DNA from 3 places in the Qipengyuania sp. NPDC077410 genome. Region 2 is predicted to be linked to each of the others. Evidence: riboswitches for the same ligand, from Rfam matches in the RefSeq annotation. Region 2 holds a riboswitch; each other region holds the start of a gene.

Region 1 (12,511 bases), on a different contig from region 2:
CGGTTTCTTCGAACTGGGTGCAATCTGGCTGGTCGTCGACCGTGACGGAGGCCGCCCACGTCTCATGACCGTGAACCGCCAGGCGCTGGACGAAGCACTGGATACCGCGCGGGAGCGCGCCGACAGGAACCAGGGCGAGCCCGTCCCGTTCGACTAACGTATGAGATGCGCCGACCGGCGACGTGTGCATGCTTGCGTGCGCGCAACAGGCAGGCCAATCGCGCATAACATTATCGCATTCCCGCGCCCGGGTTCCGCGTGGCGCACAATCATGAGGGGAACAACATGAAGGCCCAGATCCTGGCCACCGTTGCAGCATCCGCACTTCTTGGCGCTTGCGCCACCACTCCGGGCGGAGAAATCGAAACCATGGCAGACGCCAACACCGCGGGCGCAAACATACCGCAGGGAACCGGATATTTCGCTTCCGACAGCACCCTGCCGTTCCACGCGCCCGATTTCAGCAAGATTTCCGAAGACGATTACATCCCCGCGTTCGAGCAGGGCATGGCGATCCACAAGGCTGAAATCGATGCCATCATCAACAACCCCGAAGCGCCGACATTCTCCAACACGATCGTTGCGCTCGAAAAGTCGGGCCGGATGCTGGGCCGCGTCGCCACCGTCTTCTTCGCCCTGACCGGATCGAACACGACCGACCGGCTGGACGAAATCAATACGGAGATCAGCCCCAAGCTGACCGCACATTCCGATTCCATCACGCTCAACCCCGAGCTCTTCGCCCGGGTGAAAGCCGTGTATGACAATCGCGCCGCAATGGCGATGACGCGCGAAGACGCCAAGCTGCTCGAAGATACCTATGAAGGCATGGTTCACGCCGGCGCCCTGCTGACCGACGCACAGCGTGCACGGGTGAAGGAAATCAATTCCGAGCTGTCCGAAATCACGACCGAATTCGGCCAGGAAGCACGCGCAGCCATGGCCGATCAGCCGGTCATCTTCGACACACGCGAAGAACTAGCCGGCCTTTCGGAATCCGACATCAAGTCGGCCGCCGATTTTGCTGCCGAAAAGGGCCATCCCGGCAAATATGCGATTGCGCTGCAGAACACCACGCAGCAGCCGCTGTTGCCGAATATGACCAATCGCGCCGCGCGCGAGAAGCTGTTTATGGCTTCCTATCACCGTGCAGACGGCACCACCGACATCGATACCCGTCCGCTGGTGGCCAAGATTGCCGCGCTGCGCGCCGAAAAGGCATCGCTGTTCGGCGAACCCGACTGGGCAACCTATGCCATGTGGGATCGCATGGCCGAAAAGCCTGCCACAGCGCTTGGCTTCATGAAACGCATGGTCCCTGCCCTCGCCGCAACGCAGCGGCGCGAAGCAGCCATGCTGGACGAGGCGATCAAGGCCGATGGCGGCAATTTCGAAGTGAAGCCGTGGGACTGGTATCGCTACGCCAACAAGGTGAAGGCAGCTCGCTACGACCTCGATGAAGACGCGATGACCGAGTATTTCCAGCTCGACAAGGTGCTGGAAGACGGCGTGTTCTATGCCGCGAACAAGCTGTACGGCCTGAGGTTCGAACGCCGCACGGACCTGCCGGTTTATCACCCCGATGTGTGGACCTACACCGTGTTCGACCGCGATGGCAGCGAACTGGGCATCTTCTACTTCGACCCGTTCCAGCGCCCGTCGAAGCGCGGCGGCGCCTGGATGAGCAACTTCGTCGACCAGAGCAAGCTGTGGAACACCAAGCCGGTGATCTACAACGTGCTGAACATTCCGAAGGCGCCAGCGGGCGAAGTCCAGCTGGTCAGCTTCGACAATGTGAACACCATGTTCCATGAATTCGGCCACGCTCTGCACGGCTTCTTCGCCAACCAGACCTATCCCAGCCTGTCCGGCACCGCCGTGGCGCGTGACTTCGTTGAATATCCGAGCCAGGTGAACGAGGTTTGGGCCACCTACCCCGAAGTGCTGTCCAACTATGCCAAGCACTATCGCACGGGCGAGCCGATCCCCTCCGAAATGATCACCAAGATCGAAGCGGCCGCGAAGTTCAACCAGGGTTACGACTTCGGTGAAACCGTGGAAGCGGCACTGCTCGACATGAAGTGGGCGGCGCTATCGAAGGAACAGGCCGAAGCGATCAACACGCCAGCCAAGGTTACCGAATTCGAACGCAAGTCGCTCGAAGAACTCGGCCTTGAAATCGACCTGGTTCCGCCACGCTACCGTTCGACCTATTTCAACCACATCTTCAGCGGTCCGGCCGGCTATTCGGCAGGCTATTACAGCTATCTGTGGACCGAAATGCTCGACCGCGACAGCCGCAAGTGGTTCATGGAAAACGGGGGGCTTACCCGCGCGAATGGCGACCACTATCGCGAAACCGTGCTGAGCACTGGCGGCACGATGGATTACTTCGAAATGTTCCGGAACTTTGCGGGACGCGATCCGGACGTTACGCCGATGCTTGAAGCGCGGGGCCTTGTCCCGGGCGACGAAGCTGCGGACAGCGAAGTATCGGACGGCGCGCTGCCGGCAGATACAGCCGGATAATCAGCCGCTGATCAACGCCCGGTGGTTCGGTTCGCCGATCCACCGGACGGGAACTTTCCAGACGCGCTCGATCACTCGTGGGTCGAGCGCGTCTTCGCATCTGCCATCGGCGGCAAGTTCGCCGGCATCGAGCACGACCACCCGGTCGGCGTGGTTCATGGCGTGCGCCAGATCGTGCAGGACAAGAACGACGCCCGCCCCCTTGTCGGCAGCATCGCGAAGATGGCGCAGCAAGGTGAGTTGGTGGGCGATGTCGAGCGCAGCCAGCGGCTCGTCGGCAAGGATCCATTGCGGTTCGCCCGCCAGGACACGGGCCAGCAACACGCGGGCCGTTTCGCCGCCCGACAGCGATTGCGCCCGGCGATGCGAAAGCTGTGCGATGTCGAGCGCGTCCAGAGCGGCATCGACCGGCCCGGACAGGCGATCGCCATGCGGCATGCGCCCGAGTTCGACCAGGCTGCGAACTGGAACATCCCAGGCAATCTCATGCGCTTGGGGGAGATAGCCGATACACTTTGCTCGGTCCCGTGGTGACTTTGTGGAAGCATCCACCCCGTCGAAGGCCACCATTCCATCATCGGGCACCAGCAAGCCCGCGAGCGCTTCGAGCAAGGTCGATTTACCCGCACCGTTTGGCCCGCAGATCGCCGTGATCGATCCCGGCGCAAGTTCGAGCGAGATGCGGGACAGACGCTTGTCGACGGAGACTTCCCGTGCCGCGAGCATCATGCCAGCCCCCTGCGCATGCGCAGCAGCAACCAGAGAAAGAACGGAGCGCCAAGGAGGCTCAGTGCGATGCCCAGCCGCAGTTCCGTCACCAGTGGCAATATGCGTACGACGCTATCCGCGACCAGAACCAGCAGGGCCCCGGCCAATGCGCTCGGCACGATGAGCTGCGAGGGCCGGCTATCGGTGAAGGGCCGAACCAGATGGGGCACGATCAGGCCGACGAAGCCGATGATACCGGCCACCGCGACGCCTGCGCCGACCGTCAGCCCTATGCCCACGATCAGCAGCCAGAGCAGCCGCCGGGGTTCGACCCCAAGGGACCGGGCGACAGGTTCCCCCAGTGTGAGCGCATCCAGCGATTTCCCGCTCCGCCAGAGCAGAAGCACGCCCAGCGCCACGAGCGGGGTGGCTAGCCACACCTCGCGCCAGCTCCGGTCGGTCAGCGCGCCGTTCAGCCACATCACGATCTCGCTCATGGCGAAAGCATTGGGCGCCATGCTGATCGCAAGCGCCGTCAATGCGCCGGCGAGGCTCGCAACCATGAGCCCGGCGAGTGTGAACAGCGCGATCCCGCCCGTGCGTCCGGCAATCGCCGCCAGCAACGCCATCGCCCCGCCCGCCCCGATCAGGGCGAATGCGGGAAGCAGCCACGGCGAAGCGGCATAGCCGAACCATAGCGCCGCCACGGCACCCAGCGCCGCGCCCGGGGCGATCCCGAAAAGACCGGGGTCGGCCAGCGGATTGCGCAGATAGCCCTGCATGGCTGCCCCGCCCGCTCCCAATCCCGCGCCCACGACTAAAGCCAGCAGGGCGCGCGGCAGACGCAGCTCTGCAAGGATGAGCGCGGCGTTGGGCGTGCTGGCCGGATCGAGCCAGACCCGCCCCGCCAGCAGCGAAAGCGGAAGCGCAACGATGAGCAACCCGCCGAAGATCAAAGTCGCGCGGTTCACGATATTGTGCTCCGTATCTCCGCCAGTCGACGAGCGGCACGGATGATCGTCGGACCGCCGCAGTAAAGCAGGCTGGTATCGAAGCGTTCGCGCCGCATATGAGGCAGCCGGTCCAGCACTGGGTGCTGCTGGCCAAGGTCGCCGCCTGCAACCAGCAACACCTGCGGCGGCGCGGCAACCACATCTTCGAGCGCCACATAGTCGGCCTGGGACAGCCCACGGGCCGGCGCTCCGTTCGTGAAGCCGGTACGGGCAAGCAGGTCGCTCACCAGCGATTGCTCGCCCGCGACAATTCCGCCGGGCTGCCACAGGAGAACGTCGACGGCGCGCCCGTCCGGCGCCTCTGCTTCGGTGAGCGCCGTTTCGATCCGTTCGATCAGGCGCTGCCCCGCTTGCCGATCGCCGGCCAGAGAAGCCAGTTCCCGGATCTGCTCCTCGCTCGAGGCGACATCACTGGCTATGCCGAAAGTCACGACCTGCATGCCCAGATCTTCCAGCGCGGCGCGCGTTGCGGGCGCGATAAAGCTTCCCGCCACGACCACATCCGGATCGAGCGCGAGAACCTCTTCGACCGTGCCGCCGGTGGCGCGGTATCGCGACGCCTGCTCTGCCGGCATCGAGCTCGATCGTGGATCCTTGCTGTAATGGGATATCGCCAGCAATTGTCCCGGCGCCGTCACATCGGCAAGGATCGCATCGGTGCAGGGGTTCAGGCTGACGATGGTCGGCCGCGCCCCAGCCGTCGGCGCATCGGCCCCGCCCTGCGCACATGCGGCAAGGAACAGGACCGATGCGGCGAGCAGCGGTTTCACATCTTCGCCCTGATCCCGCCGAAGACGCTGCGGCCAGCCGTCCCATATCCTGCAACCGTCTGGTAATCGGTGTCGAACACGTTCTCGACGCGGCCAAACAGTTCCAGATTGTCGCCCAGGCCGAAGGATGCCCGCACATCGAGCAACTCGTATCCTTCGAGGCGAACGGTGTTGGAAGCATTATCCCAGCTTGCACCCACGAGGCGCAGATCCGCCCCGAGGCCGAGACCGAAATCGCTGATCCAGTCGCCGTAAATGGTACCGAAATGCTTGGGTCGCCGCGCCAGATCGAGATCGGTCATACGATCTTCCGCATCGACATAGGAATATATGCCGGCAAGGCGAAGGCCGGGTGCAAGATCGAAGCCTGCCTCCGCTTCGATGCCCTGCGCGCGGGCGCGGGCGGTGTTCAGGTACACGCCGGAAGGTCTTTCAGGCGTAACGCCGAACCCGATCAGATTGTCGCTGTCGCGGCGGAAGCCCGTCAGCGCGAGGTGCAGACCTGAGCCCCGCTGCCCTTTCTCGACGCCCAGATCGTAGCTGGTGCTTTCTTCAGGTTCGAGCTCCGTATTCCCGTAGAACGAGAGCAGCTGGTACAGTGTCGGTGCCTTGAAACCTTCGCCCACGCTACCGCGCACGCGCCAGTCGTCGCCAAAGCCGTAGCTCACATCGCCGCCGAAGCTGACATGCGTGCCGAACTGTTCGTGATCGTCCACGCGCGCACCGCCATGGACGGCCAGACGGCCCATCACCCAGCCGAGCTGCGCATAGGCGCCGCTGATTTCGGTTTCGGCGGCCGTGTCGAAGCTCGTTTCAAACTCGGTCCATTCATGATCGCCTCCGAAAGCCAGCGAGAGGCCACCCAGCAAGCGGTATTCACCGCGCAGCGAGATGCGATCGGAGCGGCCGTCGCTGGCGAAAGTCTCCGCCCCGGAACCATCGCGATTGGCGCGCTTGGTATCGGACAGGCTGTACGCAGCGCGCAGGGTCAGGTCGTTGCCGTAATAGGCAAGGCCGACATCGCCCCAGTAACGCGTGGTTTTTTGCGTATCGTCGGTATCGGCGAGGACGAAGTTGGGTGCGGGAAAGCCATCGATTTCGACGTCGCCTTCTGCAAAATTACCATGCGCGAACAGCTCGAGGCTGGGGGTCAGATTGAGGAAGGCGCTGGAGCCGATAGCGAATTGCTTCGATCCGTCGGCTTCCGTGCCCGATGCGGCTGCGGAAAATCCGTCGGTCTCGAACCATGACCCGGTCAGGCCGATAAAGGCATTGTCATTGCCTGCTCCGGCAGCGGCGCTGGCAAACAGCGTGTCTCGCGAGCCGTACTCGACGCTGGCAGTCATGCCGCGTTCGGCCCGCGTCGAGATGTCGATCACCCCGCCCACGGCTTCCGATCCCCAGATCGTGCTGTTCGATCCGCGCAGAACATCGATCTTGCCGGCTGTGCCGAGCAGCAGATTGCCGAAATCGAAGCCGCCCGAAGGGCTCGCCTGGTCGGCCACGCGCACGCCGTCGACCAGTACCAGAAGCTGGTCGGGATTGGCGCCGCGCACGTTCACGCTGGTTACCGTACCGACACCCCCGCTACGCGACAGCGACAGACCGGGAACGCGCGCAAGTGCGCGTGCCGGATCGGCACCCTGAATGGTTTCGATCTCTTCCCGTCCGATGACGGTGACCGACTGGCCGGTATTGCGCAGATCGGTGCCGAGGCCGTTGGCCGTGACCGTGATGATCGCCTCGGCCGGGGCCGAGCTGCGATAGCTGCCCACAGTCGCTTGCTGATCGCCAGCCTCGTTTGCCTCGTCCTGGGCGGCGATGATTTCCTCGAGCGCCTGCTCGCTGGCAGTCTGCGCATACGCTGCGCCAGGTACTGCCGAAGCGGAAATCAAAAGCAGATATTTATACACGTAACCTCCTGTCATGAACGAAATGCCGCCCATGACGGGAGGGAGCCGAAACGCTCCATCCACGTTTGCTACAGGTACACCCCGCCCTGCAGCCGAACGACGGTCATGGGCAGGTCTCCTGGCTCCCGGATCAGCGGCCCTGTTCCGCCTTCCCGCTTTCGCAGTGGCATATGGAGCGGACCTCCCCGGTCACAGTTGCGGGAGCAGCGAGGGGCTTGCACCCTCTTCCCTCTTCGGGCCTGCGCAAACAGGCCAACCCGTGACTCGCGGCGCCGACTACTGCGCAATGTGTCGTTGCACAAGACGCAACTTCATTAAGTTTTGCTGTTATAGGGCGCCATCGAATCCCGTCCCGTTGCGGGATGGCGATCGCACACATCTGTCGGCCTTACCGGGTATAGGCTATGGGCAGTTCCTTAAAGAAGGACGCAGTTTGAGCGGATTGGAAGTGTTGGCCGGGAACAAGGACCGTGCGCTGCACGTCGCCTCGCCGCGCGCTCAACGCCGGGCCGCAAGATTGCAGGATCGCCGTAAACTGGTGACCCGCCTCGGTATTCTTGGCGCTGCCATCGCTCTTCCGACCGTGGCTGCGCAAGGCGAATGGTCCGATTTCAGAAGCGCGATTGGCCTGGGCGACGAACGCGTACCCTTGACGCCCATGCCGTTCGAAACGGCTGGCGAAAGCTTTCCTGGATCGGCCTTCTATTACCTCGAAGATGCCCCGCGCCTTGCCACAGATATCGCCGACCTTCGCAAGAGCGAAGGGACGCTTGAAACCGTCGAATTTGCACAAAGTCATGGCGCGGGTGCAGCGGCACAGGCATTTCGCCAGACGGGCAACGGGATCGACAAGGCGCGCGCATTGCAGTGCCTTTCCATGGCCGTGTACTACGAAGCCGCCAGCGAAAGCCTGTCGGGCCAACAAGCGGTGGCGCAAGTGGTCCTGAACCGGGTTGCACATCCCGCCTATCCCGCCAGCATCTGCGGTGTGGTGTTTCAGGGGTCGGAACGCAAGACGGGCTGCCAGTTCAGCTTCACCTGCGACGGATCACTGGCGCGCACCCCTTCCCGCCGGGGGTGGGCGGTGGCCCAATCCGTAGCGCTGGGTGCCTTGGCGGGCGAGGTTTACAAGCCCGTCGGCCTGGCCACACATTACCACACCAATTACGTGAACCCCTATTGGGCCGCCAGCCTCGACTATATCGGTGCCATCGGCGCGCACCGTTTCTATCGCTGGAAAGGCGGGGCCGGAACCGCCGGTGCCTTTACCGACGACTATGCCGGCGCGGAGCCGCTTGCCGCCCCCAACGTTCGGCGCGCGGAAGCGGACGTCCCCGGCCCTGTACAGCCTACCCCTCCGTCCAATGCCGCTATCGGTATCAGTACCGAACCGGATGCGCCGGTTGGGGCGCCCGCCGCCGCAGCTCCAGCCGACAAGCTTCCGCAATCCGGCAGGGTTCGCGAGGAGTATGCCAATTCAGGCAAATGGATCAACGAGCCCGGGAAAAAATAGGCTTGCGGGCCAACACGAAGGCAATCCTTTACGTCTCCACAACCATGCTGCGGAACCGAAGTTTAGCGTGCTTCGGCCATGAGGGGGTTCAACAGCCCAGCCCCCCTGAGGAGACCATGGCATGCCGGTCCATTTCGCTGCCGCACGTTCCACCGCTCATTCGCCGATTGCCCGGGCACTGGCTCGCAAAGCGCACTCGCGCGCGGCGAACGACAATGCCGGGGCAGCGCAGATGGTCGCCACCGCTTCCCCTGTCGATGGCGTGATGCATGCAGCGCTGAAGCACTTTGCGAACCATGGGCTGAGCGCGGCGAAAGTTGCAGCGCAGCAGGCTGAACACGCCCATGCGGCCGACGACACCGAAAGTTACGACTGGTGGCTCGGCATCTGCCGAACGCTCGATCGCGGGCTGGCCAGACGTCTTGATGAGCAGCTTGCCATCAAGTCGTTGCTGGCGAGCATATCCCCCGTATAACTCCGGAAAATCCACGTGTTACCGTTAACTGAAATATGATGGATGCCCCTTAAACGGCTTGCCATGGGTGAGCGAAGCGGGTCATTCGATTTGAAGCGGTACGTCGCCCACGCGTCGTCGACAGATCCGTTGAGCGAGAAAGCTCGCAACTCTCTCATTCGTTCTCTCTATGACCGGCGCACGGCCCTTGCAGTAGGCGCCCTGAACTGCACCATCTCGAGCACGGTCGTGGCGTATCTGTCCGGTAGCGCCCTCCTCTATTCACTTGTCTTTCTGCTCAGCAGCATCGCCGTCCTGCGCATTGTCAACTCTCGTCACCTGGCGAAGCGCCCGGAAGAGATAAGTGCGGCCCAGCTTGAATTCGCTTACAAGTTCGGCGCGTTCGGCTTCAGCCTCATCCTCGGCACTGTGGCTGCATCGGCCATCGCGCTCGACATCGATGCGATGGCGCAGGTCCTGATCATTTCGAATGCGCTGGGCTACGGCATAGGCATCTGCGCGCACAACGCCGCGCGTCCGGCTATAGCTCTGGGCCAGTTGACGCTGGTGTCGACACCCATAGTCATCGCGTCCATCGCCCATGGTTCGATCGCCGGGGCATGTCTTGCGATAACCATCGCTCTTCTCTTTCCCGCAATGTACTCGATCGTCACCTCCATCTTTCGCACCTTGCACGAATCCCTCGACGCGGCTGACCGCAGCGCAGCGCTGGCAGCGGAAATGGAAACCTTCGCGCTGACCGACACGGTAACCGGGCTTTCCAATCGTCTTGGGCTGGACCGCCTCTTGCCTGGCGTCATCTCGGCGGCAGATGTTGACGGTCGGGCTGGTATTTTCTGGATCGACCTGGACAGATTCAAGGAAGTCAACGATCTCAAAGGTCATCAAGCAGGTGATGAGGTTCTGCACACTATCGGCGCGCGGGTCGCCGCGCTGGTCGGCGAAGACGGTATCGTCGCTCGCTTCGCCGGTGACGAGTTCGTCATTGCCTGCCAGATAGCCGACCGCAACGCCGCGTCTGTCATGGCCAGCACGCTCCTGCTCGAGGTCATGCGCCCGCTGCAAGTCGATGGGGAGCGGCTTGAAATGGGCGCATCAATCGGCATCGCCTTGATGCCGGACGATGGCGTGACGGCAGATCAACTGATGCGCCATGCGGATATGGCGCTGTATGAGGCCAAAGTCGCCGGACGATCCCAAATTCGATTCTTCACCGCATCGATGACGCGGGACCTGACCCATCGCCGAAAGATCGAGACGGAACTTCGCCTTGCGCTCTCGCGGCATGAACTGTCCGTCTACTTTCAGCCGATCGTCGATCTGGATACGGGGCGCATTCGCTGTTTCGAAGCGCTGGCGCGCTGGTTCCACCCGACGAGGGGAGAAATTCCTCCCGATCAGTTCATCCCGGTTGCCGAAGAATGCGGCGCAATCGTAACTCTCGGCAACTGGCTCACTGGCGAAGCCGCGCGGGCGGCCGCAGCCTGGCCCGACGATATATCCGTCGCGGTCAATCTTTCGCCGATGCAGATTAAGGCTCCGGGCGCGGCTCTGGGTATTCTCAGCGCGATCAGAGATGCGGGCCTGTCGCCGGACCGTCTCGAGCTTGAAATTACCGAAAACGTGTTTCTGGAAGACAGCCCGAGCATCGCGATGTTCATCGAAGATCTTGCGCGTGCCGGAGTTCGGTTTGCGCTCGACGATTTCGGAACGGGTTACTCTTCGCTGAGCTATATAAACCAATGGCCGTTTTCGAAGATCAAGGTCGATCGCAGTTTCGTGTCGGGCGCACAGGCCGGTCGCAAGAGCGATGCAATCATCCGCGCAGTTTCGCAGATGGGCCGCACGCTCGGCATCGAAATCGTGGCCGAGGGCCTGGAAACCACCGAACAGGTCAAGGCTGTTCGGTTTGCGGGCTGTACACTTGGACAAGGGTATCACTTCAGCCGCGCCATTCCGGCGTATCAGGCGTCGCTGCTGCTGGCCGAAGACAGATCGTCACAAAACAACGATACGCGCAGTCACGGAACGGCTTGACCAACTTCGCGAAAGAAGGGGATTATCGTTCTGAAATTAGCTTGCGCAACGAGCCGAGCCTACCAGCCTATTGCAATTGCGAACCATTTGCAAAGATAGTTTTCTGCGTGTGCCGTTTGCCGGTTGCATTCCCGTGTTGGCGCGCCTAGGTCGCTCTCGCAATCGACCGGTGCCATGCTTCCTTTGCGGGACACTTGATGCATGGCCCATTCATGGTCCGGGTAACATCGCTGTCCCGCATGGCAGGAACAAGGACGCTACCCCCAATGGCACGCAAGAAGATCGCCCTTATCGGCTCCGGCATGATCGGCGGCACGCTCGCCCACCTCGCCGCGAAGAAGGAAATGGGCGACATCGTCCTGTTCGACATTGCCGAAGGCATGCCGCAGGGCAAGGCGCTCGACCTGTCGCAGTGCGGCCCGATCGAGGGTTTCGACGCGAAGATCACCGGCACCAATGACTATGCCGACATCGCCGGCGCGGATGTCGTGATCGTCACCGCCGGCGTTCCGCGCAAGCCCGGCATGAGCCGCGACGACCTGCTCGGCATCAACCTCAAGGTGATGAAGGCGGTCGGCGAAGGCATCAAGAACAACTGCCCCGACGCATTCGTGATCTGCATCACCAACCCGCTCGACGCGATGGTCTGGGCGCTGCGCGAATTTTCCGGCCTGCCGCACAACAAGGTCGTCGGCATGGCCGGCGTACTCGACAGCGCGCGTTTCGCCACTTTCCTCGCCTGGGAATTCGACGTTTCGGTGAAGGACGTGAACGCCTTCGTTCTCGGCGGCCACGGCGACACCATGGTCCCGGTCCTGTCCTATTCGACGATCAACGGCATTCCGGTGAAGGACATGGCCAAGATCAAGGGCGTGTCGGAAGACCGCCTCGACGAGATCGTCAAGCGCACCCGCGGCGGCGGCGGTGAAATCGTCGGCCTGCTCGGCAACGGCTCGGCCTATTACGCACCCGCAACCAGCGCGATCGCCATGGCCGAAGCCTATCTCGGCGACAGCAAGCGCATCCTGCCCTGCGCCAGCTACGTCGAAGGCAAATACGGCCTCGACGGTCTTTACGTCGGCGTTCCCACCGTGATCGGTGCGGGCGGCACGGAAGACGTGATCGAAATCGAACTCGGCGATGAGGAAAAGAGCAACCTCAAGGTATCGACCGACGCGGTCGAAGAACTGCTGGAAGCCTGCAAGGGCCTGGACAGCTCGCTCGCCTGAACGGCGAAAAACACCGAACAGGAAAGACACACATGAGCATTCTCGTAGACAAGAACACCAAGGTCATCACCCAGGGGATGACCGGCGATACCGGCACTTTCCACACGCAGCAGGCGCTCGCCTATGGCACGCAGATGGTTGCGGGCGTAACGCCCGGTAAAGGCGGCACCACGCACATCGACCTGCCGGTCTTCAACAGCGTCGGCGAAGCCAAGGCCGCTACCGGCGCGACGGCATCCTGCATCTACGTGCCGCCGCCGTTCGCAGCGGACTCGATCCTCGAGGCAATCGATGCCGAGATGGAACTGATCGTCGCCATCACCG
Region 2 (5,690 bases):
ATGCTTGGCTCCAGCATCCCTTAACAATGCTAACGACAATCCTTCTCGGATTGTTGCTAACACTAGGCACAGCGGCGCGCGGCTCCTCAGCGCTTTGGGGTGCGCCGTCACTGCGCGCCTTATGCACTCGGCAGGTGCAAGCTTCGCGGCTGCTTGCTAGAGATTAAACGATGAAGACCGACCTCGATCATCTTCCCCCGCAAAAGCAGCGCGAGATCGAGCGCGTCGTGCAGCTTATCTTCGAAGAATTCGACGATGCCTTCGCGCTCGCTAAGCATGAGTGGAAGAAGGCCGGGCGGATACTTAAGGTCATTCTTTACGGCAGCTATGCTCGCGGGACCTGGGTCGACGAGCCTCACACGGCCAAGGGATACCGCTCCGACTTTGATCTTCTGATCATCGTCAACGACAAGCGACTCACTGACAGGGTGAAGTACTGGGCGAAGCTCGATGACCGGCTAATGCGCGAATATGGCGTTACCGGTACGCTCCAGACGCCGGTCAATTTTATCGTGCATACCCTGCAAGAGGTGAATAACGGGCTGGCACATGGGCGCTACTTCTTCATGGATGTGAAGGAGGACGGGGTTGCGCTCTACCAATCCGACGACACCGACCTGCATACGCCCAAGCCGAAGACGCTGGAACAGGCGCTGGCGATGGCTCAGGAGTATTTTGACGAGTGGATGCCGTCAGCCGAGCAGTTTCTCATCCAGGGGAACGAGGCCACGAAAAGAGGCTGGAACAAGAAAGCAGCGTTTGAACTGCACCAAGCGGCTGAGCGCCTTTATCACTGCGTTCTGCTCGTTTGCACCTTCTATACGCCGCATAACCACAATCTTGCATTCCTGCGCACCCAGGCTGAACGGATCGACCCGCGTCTTACTTACGTCTGGCCGCGTGAAACGAAGCGTGATCGCGCACGCTTCGAGAAGCTCAAGGAAGCTTACGTGAAGGCGCGCTACTCGAAGCACTACCGCATCAACAAGGAAGAACTCGATTGGCTCGGTGAGCAAGTCGAAGAGCTGGGTCGCGTCGTCCACGATGTATGCACAGAACGCCTCGAAAAGCTTCAAGCCGATGCCAAATCGTGCCCGGATAAGCAGTAGACGCCGATTTGATTGGCCGGCAGCTTATCGATCTGGCTTGCCGGAAGCAGACCTTCGGCTATCGACCCCATTTCGGTGGTAGCAGCGCATTCGACCTATCGCCAAAAGCGGTCGTTCATGAAGAACCGGTTGTCGTTGGTAACGCGCCTCAATCCCAGCCATTCTGGTACGAGATCTGAACGCCCAAAAACAGTTGATCGTATAGCGGCAGCTACGCGCTACACTCTCCGAGACACAACAAATCGTCGCGAAAAATTCAGAATGTCAGCGGTCGACAAAAGGGCGGTCGCGAACCGCAGTCGAAAACGGCGCCGGGTTTAAGCCAGCGCCGTTCATCGTTCTCATTCAATGCGAAGTGGCCTGAGAATCAACCGTTGCATGAATACTCAAATTGCGCCGCAAAATAACCGGCGTTCTGGATTATGCGAATGACGTTGAAAGATGCCAGACCGCCATTCGAAGCACAGATGTTTTGCGCACCTTGCTCGGCCGCAGCTATGGCCTGTCCCACTTCGGGTAGAAATGGCCCGATATCCGTTTGCTGAGCAACCGCGGCAGAAGAGCCAAATGCGATTGCAGCCGAGAGTGCCAGAACCCTCGTTTTAGTTTTGAACATGGTATTTTCTCCGTGGGCTCTGAGCCCTTCACGCCGATATAGTGGCTTGGATCTCCGGACCTCGGCCGAGCAGCCTGGTCAACGGACGCGATACGCCGACCGGGCGTGCTCGGAGCAATCCAAGCCGCTTATCGTCGCTCCGACGAAAATGATTCCGCGCCTGACCAATCCCATGAATCAGGCAAGAGCGACTCGCTCCGGTCGGTCTCCTGGCTCGCGGGTCATCACTTGAAATACACCTTCCCGAACCAAACAATCAGTCCAGTGGTTGCGGAGTGACCCGCCAGTATTTCTCGCTCGCCGCTTACAGTTGCAGGGACAGCCGCAGATTTGACCTTGGAGGGCCTCACTGTGTTCCCGTTACCGGTGCGAACTTGAAGCTGAATGCGCGCAACTTTGCATGCAGCTGATTTTGAGTATCGGTACGCAGCTTTGAAAACAAGGGCTGATGCGCTCGTTTCGCGTCGAATAGCGCGAAAAACATCGTCAAACCCCATCGATGGAGATCCAATCCCGTCCCATCTCCAATGCCTGTGTTGGCGTCGCCCCAACCAACTGCGCGATCAGTTCAGCCGACTCGACGAGTCGTGGGCCAGGACGATTGAAAAGATGGTGGCCATCAACGGCAAAGACCTTCCCTTTGCGAACCGCGGTAAGGTCTTTCCAACCGAAGTGGTCGACGAGCGACCCCAGATCGGCGAGCGTTTGTGGCAACAGATATCCGCAGGGCATCGCAACGATCAGATCGGGATCGGCGGCAATCAAGTCGTCCCAATTCAGCCACGAGGAATGTTCTCCGGCTCGCGCGAACAATGGGTGACCGCCGGCCGCCTCGATTAGTTCGGGTACCCAGTTTCCTGCGGCCATCAGCGGATCGATCCATTCGATCGCGGCGACACGCGGGCGATCCATCCTCTCCGCGCTACTTCGGGATAGCCCTGACATCCGCTCCTTCAAGTCACCGACGACCGATGATGCACGCTCGGGAATTCCCGCCGCTTCGGCGACCTTAGCGAAATCGCTCCATACATCTTCCAATGTATCGGGTGCCAGCGACAGCAGCGTCGGGGCGGTTCCGATCCAGTCGCCGAGTGCTTCTTCCAGATCGGCAGGGGTGACCGCGCAGACCGCGCATTGCGATTGGGTCAAGATGAGGTCGGGCCGCAAGTCCCGCAGAAGCGCGGTATCGACTTCGTATACCGACAGTCCTTGCCTCACGATTTCCTGGATCCGGTCGTCGATCTGCCGCGACGTCAGTCCTTTCTCGAGTCTGGTCGACGTGACGACCGGCAATGCCTTTACGAAAAGCGGATAATCGCATTCGTGCGAGCGACCGACGAGGCTCTCTCCCAATCCGAGTGCGACGGCGATTTCGGTCGCGCTCGGCAGGAGGGACACGATGCGCGGCTGCGCCATGTCAGGCGAACCGTATTCGCGGAGAAGGTCCGAATAGCGTGGGAGCGGCTCTGGCGAGGAGCCAGGACGCCAACAACAGTCCTGCGAACCATAATGCATCGTTCGCGAAGATCTGTCCCACGATCGCCATCGTGAAAGTCTCTGTCCCGCCTACCACCAAAGCAAACCCGAATAGCGCAGCCTCGTAAACAGCGAAGCCGATCAGAAAGGCGCCAAATGTCCGAAGGGTGCTCAGCTCGTTTTGTTCTCCCATGATGATGGCACCGGCGAGCATGGCGAGAATAGATGCGATGCCCAGCGCACCGCCCCAGGCGAACGCATATCCCGTGTGCGGGTAGCCGAGGACGGTGAACCCCAGCAACTGGTTGGTCGCCCAGATCGCGAGGATCGTCGTTAACGCGAGCGAGCGGCGCATGGTCGCGGCGGTCACGATCGTAACAGCCACGAACGGCATCATGCAGGCGGCAACCAGCGATCCGCCCACCGTCGCCAAGGCAAGTGTGACAGGCCATGCGAACCTCGCAATGTCGGACTTTGCTATCATTTCATCCGTCATCGAAATTCTCCTTAGAAACGCGCGCGCGCGCCAATGGCGAACGAGCGTCCGGGCGTCGCGAAACTGAAGACATCCTCGTAATCGGCGGCCGTCAAATTCTCGACTCGGCCGAACAGCTCGACATTATCCATCACCCTCACGTCGGCGTTGACGTTCAGCAGAAAGTAGTCGTCCAGTTGCACGCGAACCGGCACGAACGAGGGATCGATGAAAGCGCTGTCGATCGTCTCTCCATTGTAGCGCGCAACGAGCGTGACCCCTCCGGCATCCTTGGGAGCGCGCCAGTCGACAGCCAGGCTGGCGGTATGGGAGGGCCGCCGCACTTCGCGCGCGCCATCCTCGTGGGAACGCAGATAGGTGTAGGCTCCATTGACGCGCCAAGCTTCCGCGAAGCGCGCCTCGCCGAACACTTCGACGCCGTTTCTCTTGGATACGGTATCGCGATTGCCAGGGCTGGCGACGAAGTTCGGGGGCGGAAAAGAAGTGAAGATCTCTTCGTCCAGTTCGCTCTCGAAATAGGTGACCCCGATTGAAGCGCGCTCACCGAACAGCGACTGGTCGATCCCGATCTCCCATCCGCTCGACTTCTCGGGCCTGAGGTCGGGATTGCCGATGAAACGGCCGTCCACGAACCCATATAGTTCGTAGAACGAGGGGTTCTTCACCCCCGATCCGACGGCCCCGCGCACTCGCGTAGCCGCAGCGATCCGATAGCTCGCCTGAAGCCTGTACGTGGTTGTATCGGCGAACTGGTCGTTCCAGTCCCTGCGGATGGATGCGGACGCGCTCGCTCGGTCTCCGAGATCGATCGCATACTGGCCGACGAGACCGACATTGTCGATCTGTCGGCGACCGGTGAATGCGAAGCCGGTCGGATCGGTGTTACGGAAGCGTTCGCGTTCGACATCGAGAGCCGCCGTGACCCGGTGGGTCAGACCGCCAGCCTCGATACGCAACGTCGTATCGTAGGACCCTTTCAACCTCTGGCCCTCGCTGCCATAGCTGCGTCCAGTCGAAGCGAAACCGTCGCGCCGGGTATCCGCGATCTGGGCCGAAAACGCTTGGGTCCAGCGATCGTCGAGCAAGTCTAGCTCGCCCCTGATGAGCACATAGATAGCCTCGTTCTCGAAGCGGTTGCCGGGGCTATCGACCTGGAATCCGAAGGTCGGACTTCCCGGATCGGAATCGCTGTCGTTGAATTCGGCATTGGTGCGCGCGTAGCGTAATACACCAGTGAGGCGTGCATTGGTTGATGGCGCGAACGTCGTCTTCAGCGAGACCGCACCACTGTCGTTCGCAAGATCGCGCGTGCCGTTCCGGGCGCCTGGCGTGCCATCGGTGGTATTGAGTGTGGCGGACAGCGCGTAGTCGAGATCGCCACTATATCCAGCGATCCGGGCAGCACCGTTCACCATGCCGAACGAACCGGCTTCGATCCGCGCGACCGCCCCGGGCGCATCGCGGCCGTCGAGAGTGATGTACTGGATGACGCCGCCGATCGCGTCCGACCCGTAGATCGCGCTCTGCTGTCCGCGCAGCACCTCGATCCGCGAAGCCTCGTCGGCGATAAGCGTTCCGAAATCGAACTCGCCGGCATAGGGATCCGACACCTCGATCCCGTCAACGAGGACGAGCGTATGGTTGGCTTCAGCACCGCGCAACCGAAGCTGTGTCTGACCGGGAACCCGTCCGACCGCGACCCCTGGGACGTCGCGGAGCACGTCGGACACCTCGCGGACTTGCCTCCGGTCGAGGATTTGCTCGTCGAGGACGGTGACCGATCCGCCGATCCGGTCGAGCGGCATGGGATCGGTGGCGCGGTTCCCGGTGACGACGATCGAGGTGTTGGATGTCTCTGGATCGGCAGCGGGATCGATGGTCTGAGCGAGCGATGGAGCCGGCAGAAGCACGGAAGACAGAAGCGACAGGTGAATGTATTTCATGAGAACGAATTTCCGGGGCGCCGGGCGACTTGGCCGGAGCGTCCGCACGA
Region 3 (12,511 bases), on a different contig from region 2:
TTGAGGTAAAGCGCGAGTTCCGCTCGCTTGCAGGGACGATCCGCAACTGTTCGGGCGGCATCACGCCATGGGGAAGTTGGCTGACCTGTGAGGAAGCACCCACGGGCCCGGGCCAGCGTTTCGGCGAAGGTCTCGCTGAAAATCATGGCTGGGTGTTCGAAGTTCCGGCCAATGCGACCGGCCTGATCGATGCGGTTCCCCTGAAAGCCATGGGTCGCTTCAATCATGAAGCGGCTTGTGTCGATCCGAGAACGGGGATCGTCTATCTTAGCGAAGATCGTGACGACAGCGTGCTCTACCGTTTCGTTCCGACCACCCCTGGGCGCCTTGGCGACGGCGGTCTACTGCAGGCGATGGTCGTGGAGGGCCTATCGGACACGCGCAACTGGACGTCCGCCGACATGGCGGTCGGGTCTCGTCACACCGTACGCTGGATCGATTGCGACGATGTCGAATCCCCGAATGACGACCTGCGAAGCCGGGCCGCGGCAAAGGGTGCCGCCCTCGTCGCCAGAGGTGAAGGCATCCACACGGGAACAGACGAAATATTCGTCTGCTCAACGAATGGTGGCCAGCGAAAACTCGGCCAGATCTTGCGACTTGTCCCCGGCACTGGCGGCGAACCCGACCAGATCGAACTGTTTTTCGAAAGCCAGAGAAAAGACCAGTTCAACTACGGCGACAATCTCACCGTGGGTCCGAACGGCCACCTGATTGTCTGCGAAGACCAGTATACCGAAGTGGTCGATAACCATCTTCGCGGTATTACGCCCGATGGCCGGGCTTATACTCTGGGTCGCCTGCGCATGCAGACAGAACTGGCAGGCGGATGTTTTTCGCCTGACGGCAAGTGGTTCTTCGTCAACGCATATTCACCGACGCGGACTCTTGCCATTACAGGCCCGTGGGCCGTCTAGATCGGCGAAAATTCCGAGCCCCGAAAGCCAGCGCGGGGTCAGGGCCTCAGTAGCGCTGAATTTACCAGAAGACTGGCGCAAAGGCGCGGAAGAGGTCTAACATATCGCCAAGAGCGGCCATCCTACAGATCGCATGACCGCCCTCGAACCAGGAGGAACAGTCAGATGCAAATCAATCGAAACGCACTTTTTGCCGCCGCCGCCATTTGTGCGCTGGCTTCGCAACCTGCCATGGCAGAAGAAGGCATGTGGACGTTCGACGGTTTTCCAGCCGAGCAGGTCCGCGAGCAATATGGCTGGGCTCCCGATCAGGCGTGGCTCGATACGGTGCGCAATTCGGCTGTGCGACTGACGGGCGGCTGTTCGGCCAGCTTCGTATCGCCCGATGGATTGATCCTGACCAACCACCATTGTGTCGCGAGCTGCCTGTTCGACAATTCGGACGAGACTGCCGACTATCTGCTCAATGGGTTCGTTGCGGACCGGCGCGATGCCGAGCTCAAATGTCCGGGTCAGCAGGCCGAAGTGGTCACCATGATCTCGGACGTCACGCCCGATGTGATTGGCGCGATCGGATCGCAGACCGGAGAGGCGCTGACCAAAGCGCGCGACGCGAAGATCGCCGAGCTGGAGAAGGCCGGCTGCCCCGACTCGGAGACGACCCGCTGTCAGGTGGTGACGCTTTTCGGTGGCGGACAGTACAAGCTCTACACCTATCGCAAGTACTCCGACGTGCGCCTGGCCTGGGCACCTGAAGATCGAGCCGCGACCTTTGGCGGCGACCCGGACAATTTCAATTTTCCGCGCTACTCGCTCGATGCAAGCTTTCTGCGCGCATATGAGAATGGTCGGCCGATCGCGACGCCCGAGCACCTAAAATGGAACCCTCGCGCTCCGGAAGAAGGCGAAATCACCTTTGTGGTTGGCAACCCGGGATCGACCAGCCGCCTATGGACGGACAGCCAGTTGGCATTCGAGCGCGAAGTACGGCTGCCGGTTACGGTCGCCACGCTCAGTGAACTGCGTGGTCGGTTGATCCGCGCAATGGAAGAAAGCAAGGAACATGCCCGCGAAGGCGGCGACATGCTTAGCGGCATCGAGAACAGTCTGAAGGTTTATATCGGTCGCACCAAGGCACTTAACGATCCGGCTTTCACTGCCAGACTCGCCGAAGCGCAGAACGATCTGCGCCAGCAGGTTGCGGGCGATAGCGAGATCGGAGATCCCTGGACGACGGTGGATGAGGCGATGAACGCGTACCGCGCGCTCTACTATCCGCTTCGTTTCACCCAGCCATCGGGCGATCTTTACAGCTACGCGCAAACTCTGGTCTTTGCGGCACAGGAACGCGGCAAACCCAATTCAGAGCGTCTGCCCGGCTATACCGACAGCGCGCTGCCGCTGACTGAAAAGCAGGTGCTCGACGAACGGCCCGTCAATCCGTGGTTGGATGAACTGGGCATGGAATGGAGCCTATCCAAGGCGCGCGAATATCTCGGCGTGGACGATCCCGACACCAAGCTTCTGCTCGGGAAGGAGAGCCCCGAACAGCTTGCCGAACGGCTGGTAAACGGCACTTCCCTCGCCGATCCGGCAGTCCGAAAGGCGCTGTGGGATGGCGGCCTCGAGGCGGTAGAGGCTTCTGACGATCCCATGATCAAGTACGCGCTCAAACTGGCCACGCGCCAGCGCGAATTGAAGGCGCTGGCTGACGCCCAGTATTCGGGTCCACTGGCAGCCGCCGGCGTCAAACTGGCCGATGCGCGCTTTGCCGCCTACGGTGACAGCCTCTATCCAGACGCCACTTTTACCCTGCGCATCAGCTATGGCCAGGTGAAGGGCTGGATCGAGCGTGGCAATCAGGTCCCGTTCCAAACGACGATGGGCGGAACCTTTGAGCGTGCTACCGGCAACGCACCCTTCGATGTGGCACCGGCCTTCGCTGCAAACCAGACGAAGATCGACAAGAATACGACCTACGATTTCGTGACGACGAACGATATCATCGGCGGCAACTCCGGATCACCGGTGATCGACCGGGCCGGTACCGTGATCGGTGCAGCCTTCGACGGCAACATCCATTCGCTGGGTGGCAATTACGGATACGATGGCACGCTCAATCGAACCGTCGCTGTCTCTGCCGCAGCGGTGCAGGAGGCGTTGGAGACGATCTATCCCGCCCCTGCCCTCGTCGAGGAACTGGCCCGGCGCTGAGCACTGCTCGTCCAGTAACGGGCGAGCTGAAAACGCCTGTCCGCTTTACGAACAGGCATTAAAAATTCGGATGATCGCCTATCAATAGAGCATATAAAGAATTCTTTATATGCTCTATTGACGTGATGGCTTGGAAGGCCGATGGGATGTTTGTCGAGGTTCTCCGGTGGGTTCGCCGCGCCGGAGCTAAGACGGGAAGCCGGTGCGCGCCCTGACAAGGGAGCAATGCCGGCGCTGCCCCCGCAACTGTAAGCGGCGAGCGGCGGTCCACTCATGTCACTGGAAGGCTCGCCTTCCGGGAAGACGGACCGTTTTGCTTTGACCCGCGAGCCAGGAGACCTGCCTCCGACGCGATAACGTCCACCGGCGGGGTGCCCGGTCTGGTCGCTTGCATGACGCGCGCCCGGATCTACCGTCGCGCGTCCGGCGCGCGCGCCCGACCGGTCTCCCCCGTCTTCATCGGGGTAAATGAAAATGACCGTTTCCGTTGCTAGCTTGGGGTTTCCCCGCATCGGCCCACGCCGCGAACTGAAGTTCGCACTCGAGAAATTCTGGGCCGGCACTATTTCACAAGACGAATTGGAAGAGGCCGCACAGGGCCTGAGGACCGCGACATGGGCGCGGCAGAAGGCACTCGGCGTCGATTGGCTGCCCTCAAATGATTTCTCGCTGTACGACCATGTGCTCGACACAAGCGTGATGCTCGGCGCCATTCCGGCGCGCTATGGCCTCGCCAGCGGCCAAGCAGCCGGGCTCGAAACCTATTTTGCGATGGCACGCGGTGCGACCGGCGGTGCGACTTGCGGCCACGCGCATGGCAGCGTGACCGCTGGCGAGATGACCAAATGGTTCGACACCAACTATCATTTCATTGTCCCCGAGATCGAGCCTGAAACTCGGCTGCAACTCGGGCACATCAAGCCTCTGGAGGACTATCTCGAAGCCAAGGCGCAGGGTTTTGAAACGCGTCCGGTCATCCTTGGACCGGTAACCTGGCTGAGCCTTGCAAAAGAGTACGGAAGCGATCCGTTCGACCTGCTCGAAGAGGTTCTTGCGCTTTATGTCACTGTGCTCGCACGGCTTGAGGAAGCAGGCGCTGAATGGGTGCAGATCGATGAACCCATCCTCGTTACAGACCTTACCGATCGGCAGCGCCGCGCGTTTACCCGCGCTTATGCCAAGCTGGGCCGTGCTGGGCCGAAGATCATGCTGGCCACCTATTTCGGAGGTCTGGAAAATAACCTGTCGCTCGCCGCCTCCCTGCCGGTCGCCGGACTGCACATCGATCTGGCGCGCGCGCCGGAGCAATTGGATGCGGTGGTGAAGGCGGTGCCGCAAAACCGCCTGCTCTCGCTTGGCGTGGTGGACGGGCGCAATATCTGGCGCGCCGATCTGGCCGCGCTGCTGGATCGTCTGGAGCCGCTGGCGGCGCAGCGTGATCTGGTGCTCGCCCCCTCCTGCTCCCTGCTGCACGTGCCCGTCGATCTGCAGTTGGAAAGCAGGCTGGACGATGAGTTGAAGCAGTGGCTGGCATTTGCAGTGCAAAAGATCGAGGAGCTCGATCTGCTGCGCCGGGCGTTAGCGAATGGAAGAAAAAGCGTCGCAGCTGAGTTGGCCGCCTCCGCCCGTGCGACCGAAGCGCGCAAGACTGCTGCACGCATCCATGATCGCACTGTCAGCGAACGGATCGCTGCCCTCACGCCTGACATGCGCGAACGCCGCGCGGGTCATGCCGAGCGCGTCAAGACTCAGAGCAAGGTGCTCAATCTACCTCTCTTCCCGACAACCACCATCGGGTCCTTTCCGCAGACCGGCGCCGTGCGCAAAGCCCGCGCGGAGTATAATCGCGGCGTACTGGACAGTAAGAGCTACGACGCTTTCCTGCACCAAGAGACCGAGCGCGCGATCAGATGGCAGGAAGAGGCCGGGCTCGACATGCTGGTCCATGGCGAATTCGAGCGAAACGACATGGTCCAGTATTTCGGCGAGAAGCTTGCGGGTTTTGCTTTCACCGTGAATGGCTGGGTGCAGAGCTACGGATCGCGCTGCGTCAGGCCACCGATCCTATATGGCGATGTTTCGCGGCCCGAACCGATGACGGTCCATTGGTGGCGCTATGCTCAGGGGCTGACCGACAAGCCTGTCAAAGGCATGCTGACCGGTCCGGTCACGATCCTCAACTGGAGTTTCGTGCGCGACGATCAGCCCCGAGAGGCGAGTTGCCGCCAGATCGCGCTGGCGATCCGCGACGAGGTACTCGACCTGGAAGCGGCGGGCTGCAAGGCGATCCAGATCGATGAGGCAGCGCTGCGTGAAGGACTTCCCCTGCGCGAGCGTGACTGGCCGGCCTATCTGGATTGGGCGGTCGACTGTTTCCGCCTCGCGGCTGCCGGCGTCGGCAACCAGACCCAGATCCATACGCATATGTGCTATTCGGAGTTCAACGACATTTTGCCTTCGATCGGGGCCATGGACACCGACGTCATCTCGATCGAAACTGCACGTTCGCAGATGGAGTTGCTCGCGGGTTTTGCCAGCTATCGCTATCCCAGCGCAATCGGGCCGGGAATTTACGACATTCACTCGGCGCGCGTCCCGAGCAAGGACGAGATGGTTGCATTGATGCGACTAGCGCAGAAGCATCTGCGTCCGGAGCAGCTTTGGGTAAATCCCGATTGCGGGCTGAAGACCCGCGGTTGGGACGAAGTCAAACCGGCAATCGCCGCGATGGTATCGGCCGCCCGAACCTTGCGTGCAGAAACAAACACCGAGGCATAATCCGATGAGTAAGACGAAGGACGCGCGGCCCGCCGTGCAGTTGATCGACATCGTGTTCCCAGGCGACACGAACCATCACGGGACGCTGTTCGGCGGCGTCGCACTGGCGCACATGGACAAGGTCGCATTCCTCGCTGCCTCGCGCCACGGACGCGCGCCCTTCGTCACCGCCTCATCGCAGAAGATCGACTTCGCCGCTCCCGCGCAAGAAGGCGATCTGGTGGAAGTGACAGGACACCTCGTACGCGTGGGCACAAGTTCACTCGATGTCGAAGTCGAGCTGATCGCAGAAGCGCCGGTTTCAGGTGAACGACGCCTATGCACCCGCGGGCGCTTCACATTGGTGGCAAGAAAAGGCCCCACGACAAAACTGCCGCTTCCGGCGATGTTCGAATGCGCCCCCATAGAGCCGAGCTCTATCCTGCGGCTCGCAGAGATGGTGTTTCCTGGGCAAACCAACCACTACGGCACGCTCTACGGGGGCGACGCGCTGAAGATGATGGGCAAAGCGGCTTTTATCGCCGCCACCCGCCATACACGCGAGGTCTTGGTGATGGCATCTTCAGACCGCATCGATTTCGTCGCGCCAATCAGGGAAGGCGATATGGTCGAACTGGTCGCCGAGGTGAAGATGACCGGGCGTAGTTCCGTACGCGTTGCGGTGGAAATCTGGTCCGAAGACCTGCTAAGCGGAATACGCGTCCATGCTGCGACAGCGGCGTTCACCTTCGTAGCCGTGAACGAGTTGGGCACGAGCAAGACCATTCGGGTGGGCCACGAGTAACCTCGCACAACGGTGGTTCGAGCGTGCGACGGCTTCGGCTCGTAAAGAAAGTTACACTATATCATTGACCTCGGCAGATGGTCAGGTATGGGCGCGGCGTTATGAGATATAGTCTCATACCCTATGCCCCTCCTGTCTTGGATTCCAATGATCATTCAGCCTTCTACTGCCGCTTACGCTATTGCCTCCCTGTGTCTGATCGCGCCCGCGGCGAATGTCCATGCGCAGAACATTGGCATGCCAGAGGAGGACACGGCGAGCGCACCCGATGGCAGTTCGGCGATTGTCGTCAGTGGTGTGCGCCAAGCCTATCGCGGAAACTTTGCCGTGACCGAAATCCCTCAGTCGATCGACCTGATTGATTCCGAAACGCTTGAAGAAAACAATCTCGTCAGACTCAACGACGCGCTTGATCTCAACGCCTCGGTCGCGCGCCAGAACACGCTCGGTGGGTTATGGGATTCCTTCGCCATTCGCGGCTTTGCAGGCGATGAGAACATCCCGACCGGCTATCTGGTCAATGGCTTTAATGGAGGACGCGGTTTCGGCGGGGAACGGGACACGGCGGGGATCGAACGGATCGAAGTCCTGAAAGGCCCTGCCGCTGCCTTGCTGGGTCGCGGCGAACCCGGTGGGACAGTCAATCTCGTGACCAAGCAGGCGCAGATCGGCGACACCTTTGGAACTGTCAGTGCGCAATTCGGCAGCTTTGACAGGCTGCGCTCGGAAACCGACATCAATATTGCGGTCACTGGCGCCCTGAGCGCGCGATTGATCGGATATATCGAAGATGGCGACACGTTTCGCGATACTGTCAACGAGTATCGCTGGGGCTTCCTGCCTTCGATCGGATTGGCGATCGGACCGGATACGCGCGTTACATACGATTTGGAAAAGACTCGTGTCGAAGTGCCGTTCGACCGCGGGATCGTTGTGCTAAACGGGGATTTCGAGACCGTCCCTCGCAGCCGTTATCTCGGTGAGCCGGGCGACGGCGATCACATCGCGCGGGCTGAAGGCCATTCGCTTCGCGTGCAGCACGACTTCAATGATCGCTGGAGCGTGCTTCTGGGCGGCAGCATTCGCGATACCTTGCTTACAGGGTTGTCGTCCGACCCGGACCTCAGCGGATCCCGTCAGAAACTGTTCCGCGACGGGCGCTCACTTGCTCGCGAACGGCGCTCTCGCCTTTACGATTCCCAACAGACAGTCGTTCGTGGCGAAGTGAGCGGAGAATTCACGACCGGCGCACTACGCCATCGTGTGCTTTTTGGCGCCGACCATGACGAGTTCGACAATTATCAGCAATTCGGCCGCCGCAGACCGCCTGCGTTGTCGACCAATCCAACAGATGCAGAATCCTACGTCATCGACATCTTCGATCCCGTTTATGGTCGCTTCGATCCGCCGTCACCGCTGCCGAACAACGACCGCTTGGACCGGCAGACGTCGACCGGGATCTTCGTGCAGGACCAGATCGAACTGACCGACAGCCTCCAAGTGCGGCTCGGCGCACGCTACGATGATTTCACGCTGCGCACCGAAAATTATCTCACCGGCGTAAACAGCGAGCGCAAGGATGGCCGGATCAGTCCGCAGTTCGGTCTCGTTTACGAACTCGCGCCGACCATCACGCTCTTTGCCGCCTATAGTGAAGGCTTCCGGGCGAACATCGGTACCGACGTTACAGGCCGAATTTTCGATCCCGAGAGCAGCCGATCGATCGAGGCGGGCGCCAAGGTGACACTGCTGAACGGCGCACTGACCGGAACCTTCTCAATATATCAGCTCGACAAGAACAATGTGCTGGCAAGCGATATCAATAATCCGGGCTTTTCCGTCGCCATCGGTGAGGCGAGAAGTCGAGGTGTGGAGCTTGATGTCGAAGGGCAAATACCCGGCGACCTCGATGTTCTCCTCAGCTACGCCTATGTCGATGCGGAATCACGATCGAGCGTGCTCGATCCGAACTTCTCCTTCGTGATAGTACCGGGCGATCCGCTGCTCAATATTCCGGACCACACGCTTAACGCGCAAATATCGAAGAGCTTCGCCGTCGCCGGGCGCGACGCCAAATTGGGCGGCGGCATTCAGTATGTTGGCGAACGACTTGGTGCGACGGGCACGGATTTCTATCTGCCCGATCACGCGCTTTTCCGCATCTTCGGCGAAGCCGAGATAATGCCGAACGTCACACTTTTCGGCACCATCGCCAACCTGTTCGACGCCAATTGGTACGCCAACAGCTACTCGCAGCTCTGGGTTCAGCCCGGCGCCCCCCGCACTGCAACACTCGGCTTCAGGGCAGGATTCTGATCATGACCAGTATATTCACCGCTCCAGCCATCGCGATCGATGGTCTGCACCACAGTTACGGCGCCAATCCCGTCTTGCGCGGGCTTGACCTCACGGTCCAACGCGGGGAAATCTATGCCCTGCTAGGAGGCAACGGAGCGGGCAAGTCGACAACCTTGTCCGCCCTGCTCGGCTTTCTCAGACCGGGCTCGGGCTCGGTGCGAGTGTGCGGGACCGATCCGGTGGCAGACGCGCGCGCCGCCCGTTCTCAGATGGCCTATGTGCCAGAGAATGTTTCCCTCTACGAGCATCTCACCGCGCGCGAGAACATCGGATACTTCCTTGCCCTCGCAAAGGCCGAGCGGGGAGACGATGCAATCGAGGCCGCGCTTTCCGCGGTGGGCCTCAACCAAGCAGCCTGGGACAAACGCCTGTCCGGCTTTTCCAAGGGTATGCGTCAGAAGGTCGCTATCGCACTTGCCCTGGCGCGTGACGTGCCCGTGCTGCTGCTCGACGAACCGACCTCCGGCTTGGACCCACGCGCCGTATTGGAGTTCAATCGACTGCTCGATGCTGCGCGCGAGCGTGAAGTCGCGGTGCTCATGGTAACTCATGATCTCGTCAGCGCAGTCGATATCGCCGACCGCATCGGGTTCCTGAGCGAAGGGAAAATCGAGGAGGAGCAAACGGCGAGCACTGCCGGTCAACGCTTCGATCTCAACGCCCTTCACGATCGCTACACCTTGGTCGCAGGAGCGCCCGCATGACTGGCGTCAAGCTGATCGCGAAGGAAGAATGGCGCATGCTCGCGCGCAACCGTTCCGGCCTGATCGCCACTGGTCTGCTCGTGCTTCTCATACTGGTCGCTGGCTTCACGAGCCTGGAAAGCCGAAGCGCCATCGAAGCGGATCGGACCCGGTATCAGGCGAGTGTCGATGAAACCTTCGACGCCCAGCCCGATCGCCATCCGCACCGCATGGTTCATTATGGCCAGTTTCTGTTTCGCCCCATTGCGCCGCTCGCCTTCTTCGATGCGGGCGTAAACAGCTTCACCGGAAACACGATCTTCCTCGAAGGTCACCGCCAGAACAGCGCGAACTTTGCCGAGGCGCGTCAATCCTCGCTGCTGCTGCGTTTTGGCCAGCTGACGCCGGCCTTTATTTTGCAAACGCTGGCGCCTTTGCTTTTGATCTTTCTCGCCTTCGCCAGTGTTGCTCGGGAAAAGGAGCGCGCGACCCTGAAACTGCTCTTAGCGCAGGGTATCGGCGGGCGGAGCCTCATTGCCGGCAAGATGCTCGGCCATGGCGCTATCGCGCTAGCGGTAGGGTTGCCCGCCTTCGCGCTGCTGCTGGGCTTCGCCGCCACCGGCGCCGCCAATTGGGCAACGGTCGGCGTGATGATCATCGCATATGCTTGCTGGCTGCTGCTGTGGGCGTTCGCCAGCGTGATTATCTCTGCCCTTGTGGCACGGCCGCGCGACGCACTGGCGATCCTGATGGGTCTGTGGATGATCACGATCATCCTTCTGCCGCGAGCACTTCCCGAAGCCGCCTCGGCTCAAAATCAGCTCGCCACCAAGATCGAGACAGAAATCGCTCTACATCGCGATCTACTCGAAATAGGCGACAGTCACGATCCCGACGATCCCTATTTCAACGATTTCCGCGACGAGGTTCTTAATCGATACGGCGTGAGGACGGTCGAGGAACTTCCAGTCCAATACGCCGGATTGGTGGCCATTGAAGGAGAACGTCTAACGACGCAGATCTATGCCGATGCAGCGCAGCGCTAGGCTGCTCGGGAACGGGAGCAGAATGCCTTCGTCCACACCTTCTCCGTGCTCAGCCCGCTCATTGCAATCCGTCAGCTGTCGATGACCCTGGCCGGCAGCGATCCCGCCGCGCATCAGGATTTCCTCGATCAGTCGGAGGCCTTCCGGTATGAATTCGTGCAGCGGCTGAACCGCATGCAGGCCGAGCTCCTGCCCGGGATAGGAGGCGAAGATCCCCGAATTTCTGCCGCATACTGGCAGGAGGTTCCGCGCTTTTCCTATTCACCGTTCAATCCCCTTGCCGATGGGACCCGGATTATATGGCCGCTGCTGGTGCTGGCTGGCTGGCTGGCAGCGCTCTGCGTGCTGGCTCTCTTTGCCGCCCGCCGCATCGGAGGAGTCGCACGATGAACCATTCCCACTCCCTCTGGCGTGCCGAAGCACGTCTCTTGCTGCGCTCGAACCGCAATGTCTTGGCTCTGATCCTGCTGCTGGTCCTTTCTGCGGCGTCAGTCTGGTCCGGCATAGTTCAGGTGCAGGATCAACGCGCAACAATCGAACGGGTCCAGCGTGAGCAGGTGCGCGACCTCGCAGCTGTAGAAGAGGCCAATGCAGGTCCCGAAGGCGAGGCAGGTTACAACGCCTATTATGCTTTCATGCTCACGCAGGATCCCCCTCCCCCGCTCGCTTTCGCGGCGATCGGCCAGCGTGACCTGCAACCCTATGTTCTGCGCGTGCGTGCCCTCGGCCTGCAGTCACAGCTCTACGATTCCGAAACCTACAATCCGGAACTCGCTCTGCCGGGTGTTTTCGACTGGGCTTTCGTCCTGATCTATCTCCTGCCGCTCGTAGTCATCGCGCTTGGGCACGATCTGGTAACGGCGGAACGGGAAGGCGGCCGACTTCGGCTACTCCTGTCCCTTCCCGGCAATGGCCTGTGGCGCCGCCGCGTGGGCCTGCGCTACACTGCGGTTCTTTTGGCGGTAGGCCTACCGCTGATCATCGGCGCTATGATTATGGCTGCGCCTGCAGTCAGCATTGCAACGATGATCCTCATCGCCGCTCTTTACAGCGCCTTCTGGTTCGGTCTTGCGATGCTGATCGGCGGGGCAACGCGTGCCTCCACGACCGCAGCCGCAACGATGATCGGTTGCTGGATCATCCTGACGCTCATCCTGCCTACGCTCGCTCATGCTGTCATCGCGCGGGCCGTGCCCGTGGCCAAGGGCGTCGATCTGACCCTGGCACAACGCGAAGTGGTCCATCACGGCTGGGACGTGCCGAAAGAAGAAACGTTTGCGCGCTTCTTTGTCAATCATCCCGAATGGCGCGGACAGGAAGAGTTCGAAGGGCGCTTCCACTGGAAATGGTATTACGCCATGCATCAGGTCGGCGACGAAGCCGTGGCTGCAGACGTCAGCGCCTATCGCGATAGCCTGAAGACCCGCGAGACGATGACCAGGCTCTTGGGCTACGTCCTGCCCGGCGTCGGGACCATGAATGTGCTGCACCGCATGGCCGACACCGACATCGAGGGCCAACTGGCCTATCAGGACAGCATAGCTGCCTTCCACACGAAACTGCGGCAGTTCTATTACCCGTACTTCTTCGAGGAACAAGCCTTCGACCACAGCGACTTCGCAATGATCCCACGATATGAACCCCGGAGCTCCGGCGGAACCCTAGCCACCGAAGCGCTCGCGGCCTTGGCTTTATTGTCAGTATTGGTTCTTGCGCTTGGAAGTCGCCGGT

Evidence for each region. Region 2 has a riboswitch for cobalamin ahead of ACIGGE_RS01525 (hypothetical protein). Riboswitches for the same ligand answer to the same signal wherever they lie in the genome.
Region 1: it holds a riboswitch for cobalamin, as region 2 does, so the genes downstream of both, ACIGGE_RS11245 (TonB-dependent receptor plug domain-containing protein) here and ACIGGE_RS01525 (hypothetical protein) in region 2, are expected to answer to the same signal.
Region 3: it holds a riboswitch for cobalamin, as region 2 does, so the genes downstream of both, metE (5-methyltetrahydropteroyltriglutamate--homocysteine S-methyltransferase) here and ACIGGE_RS01525 (hypothetical protein) in region 2, are expected to answer to the same signal.

What each region holds. Positions count from the first base shown of each region.
Region 1 is NZ_JBITWB010000002.1:646,022-658,532, reverse strand. It holds gene ACIGGE_RS11270 (hypothetical protein) at 1-157, shown strand, start outside; gene ACIGGE_RS11265 (M3 family metallopeptidase) at 370-2,529, shown strand; gene ACIGGE_RS11260 (ABC transporter ATP-binding protein) at 2,530-3,258, opposite strand; gene ACIGGE_RS11255 (FecCD family ABC transporter permease) at 3,255-4,208, opposite strand; gene ACIGGE_RS11250 (ABC transporter substrate-binding protein) at 4,205-5,020, opposite strand; gene ACIGGE_RS11245 (TonB-dependent receptor plug domain-containing protein) at 5,017-6,933, opposite strand; cobalamin riboswitch at 7,024-7,209, opposite strand; gene ACIGGE_RS11240 (cell wall hydrolase) at 7,367-8,446, shown strand; gene ACIGGE_RS11235 (hypothetical protein) at 8,568-8,921, shown strand; gene ACIGGE_RS11230 (putative bifunctional diguanylate cyclase/phosphodiesterase) at 9,051-10,958, shown strand; gene mdh (malate dehydrogenase) at 11,225-12,187, shown strand; gene sucD (succinate--CoA ligase subunit alpha) at 12,220-12,511, shown strand, end outside.
Region 2 is NZ_JBITWB010000001.1:309,416-315,105, forward strand. It holds gene ACIGGE_RS01520 (HEPN domain-containing protein) at 171-1,109, shown strand; gene ACIGGE_RS01525 (hypothetical protein) at 1,477-1,725, opposite strand; cobalamin riboswitch at 1,907-2,118, opposite strand; gene ACIGGE_RS01530 (cobalamin-binding protein) at 2,212-3,141, opposite strand; gene ACIGGE_RS01535 (hypothetical protein) at 3,143-3,697, opposite strand; gene ACIGGE_RS01540 (TonB-dependent siderophore receptor) at 3,709-5,640, opposite strand.
Region 3 is NZ_JBITWB010000008.1:561-13,071, reverse strand. It holds gene ACIGGE_RS17840 (alkaline phosphatase PhoX) at 1-917, shown strand, start outside; gene ACIGGE_RS17835 (S46 family peptidase) at 1,083-3,131, shown strand; cobalamin riboswitch at 3,271-3,493, shown strand; gene metE (5-methyltetrahydropteroyltriglutamate--homocysteine S-methyltransferase) at 3,606-5,909, shown strand; gene ACIGGE_RS17825 (acyl-CoA thioesterase) at 5,914-6,693, shown strand; gene ACIGGE_RS17820 (TonB-dependent siderophore receptor) at 6,931-9,009, shown strand; gene ACIGGE_RS17815 (ABC transporter ATP-binding protein) at 9,012-9,755, shown strand; partial or broken gene ACIGGE_RS17810 (ABC transporter permease) at 9,752-11,170, shown strand; gene ACIGGE_RS17805 (DUF3526 domain-containing protein) at 11,167-12,511, shown strand, end outside.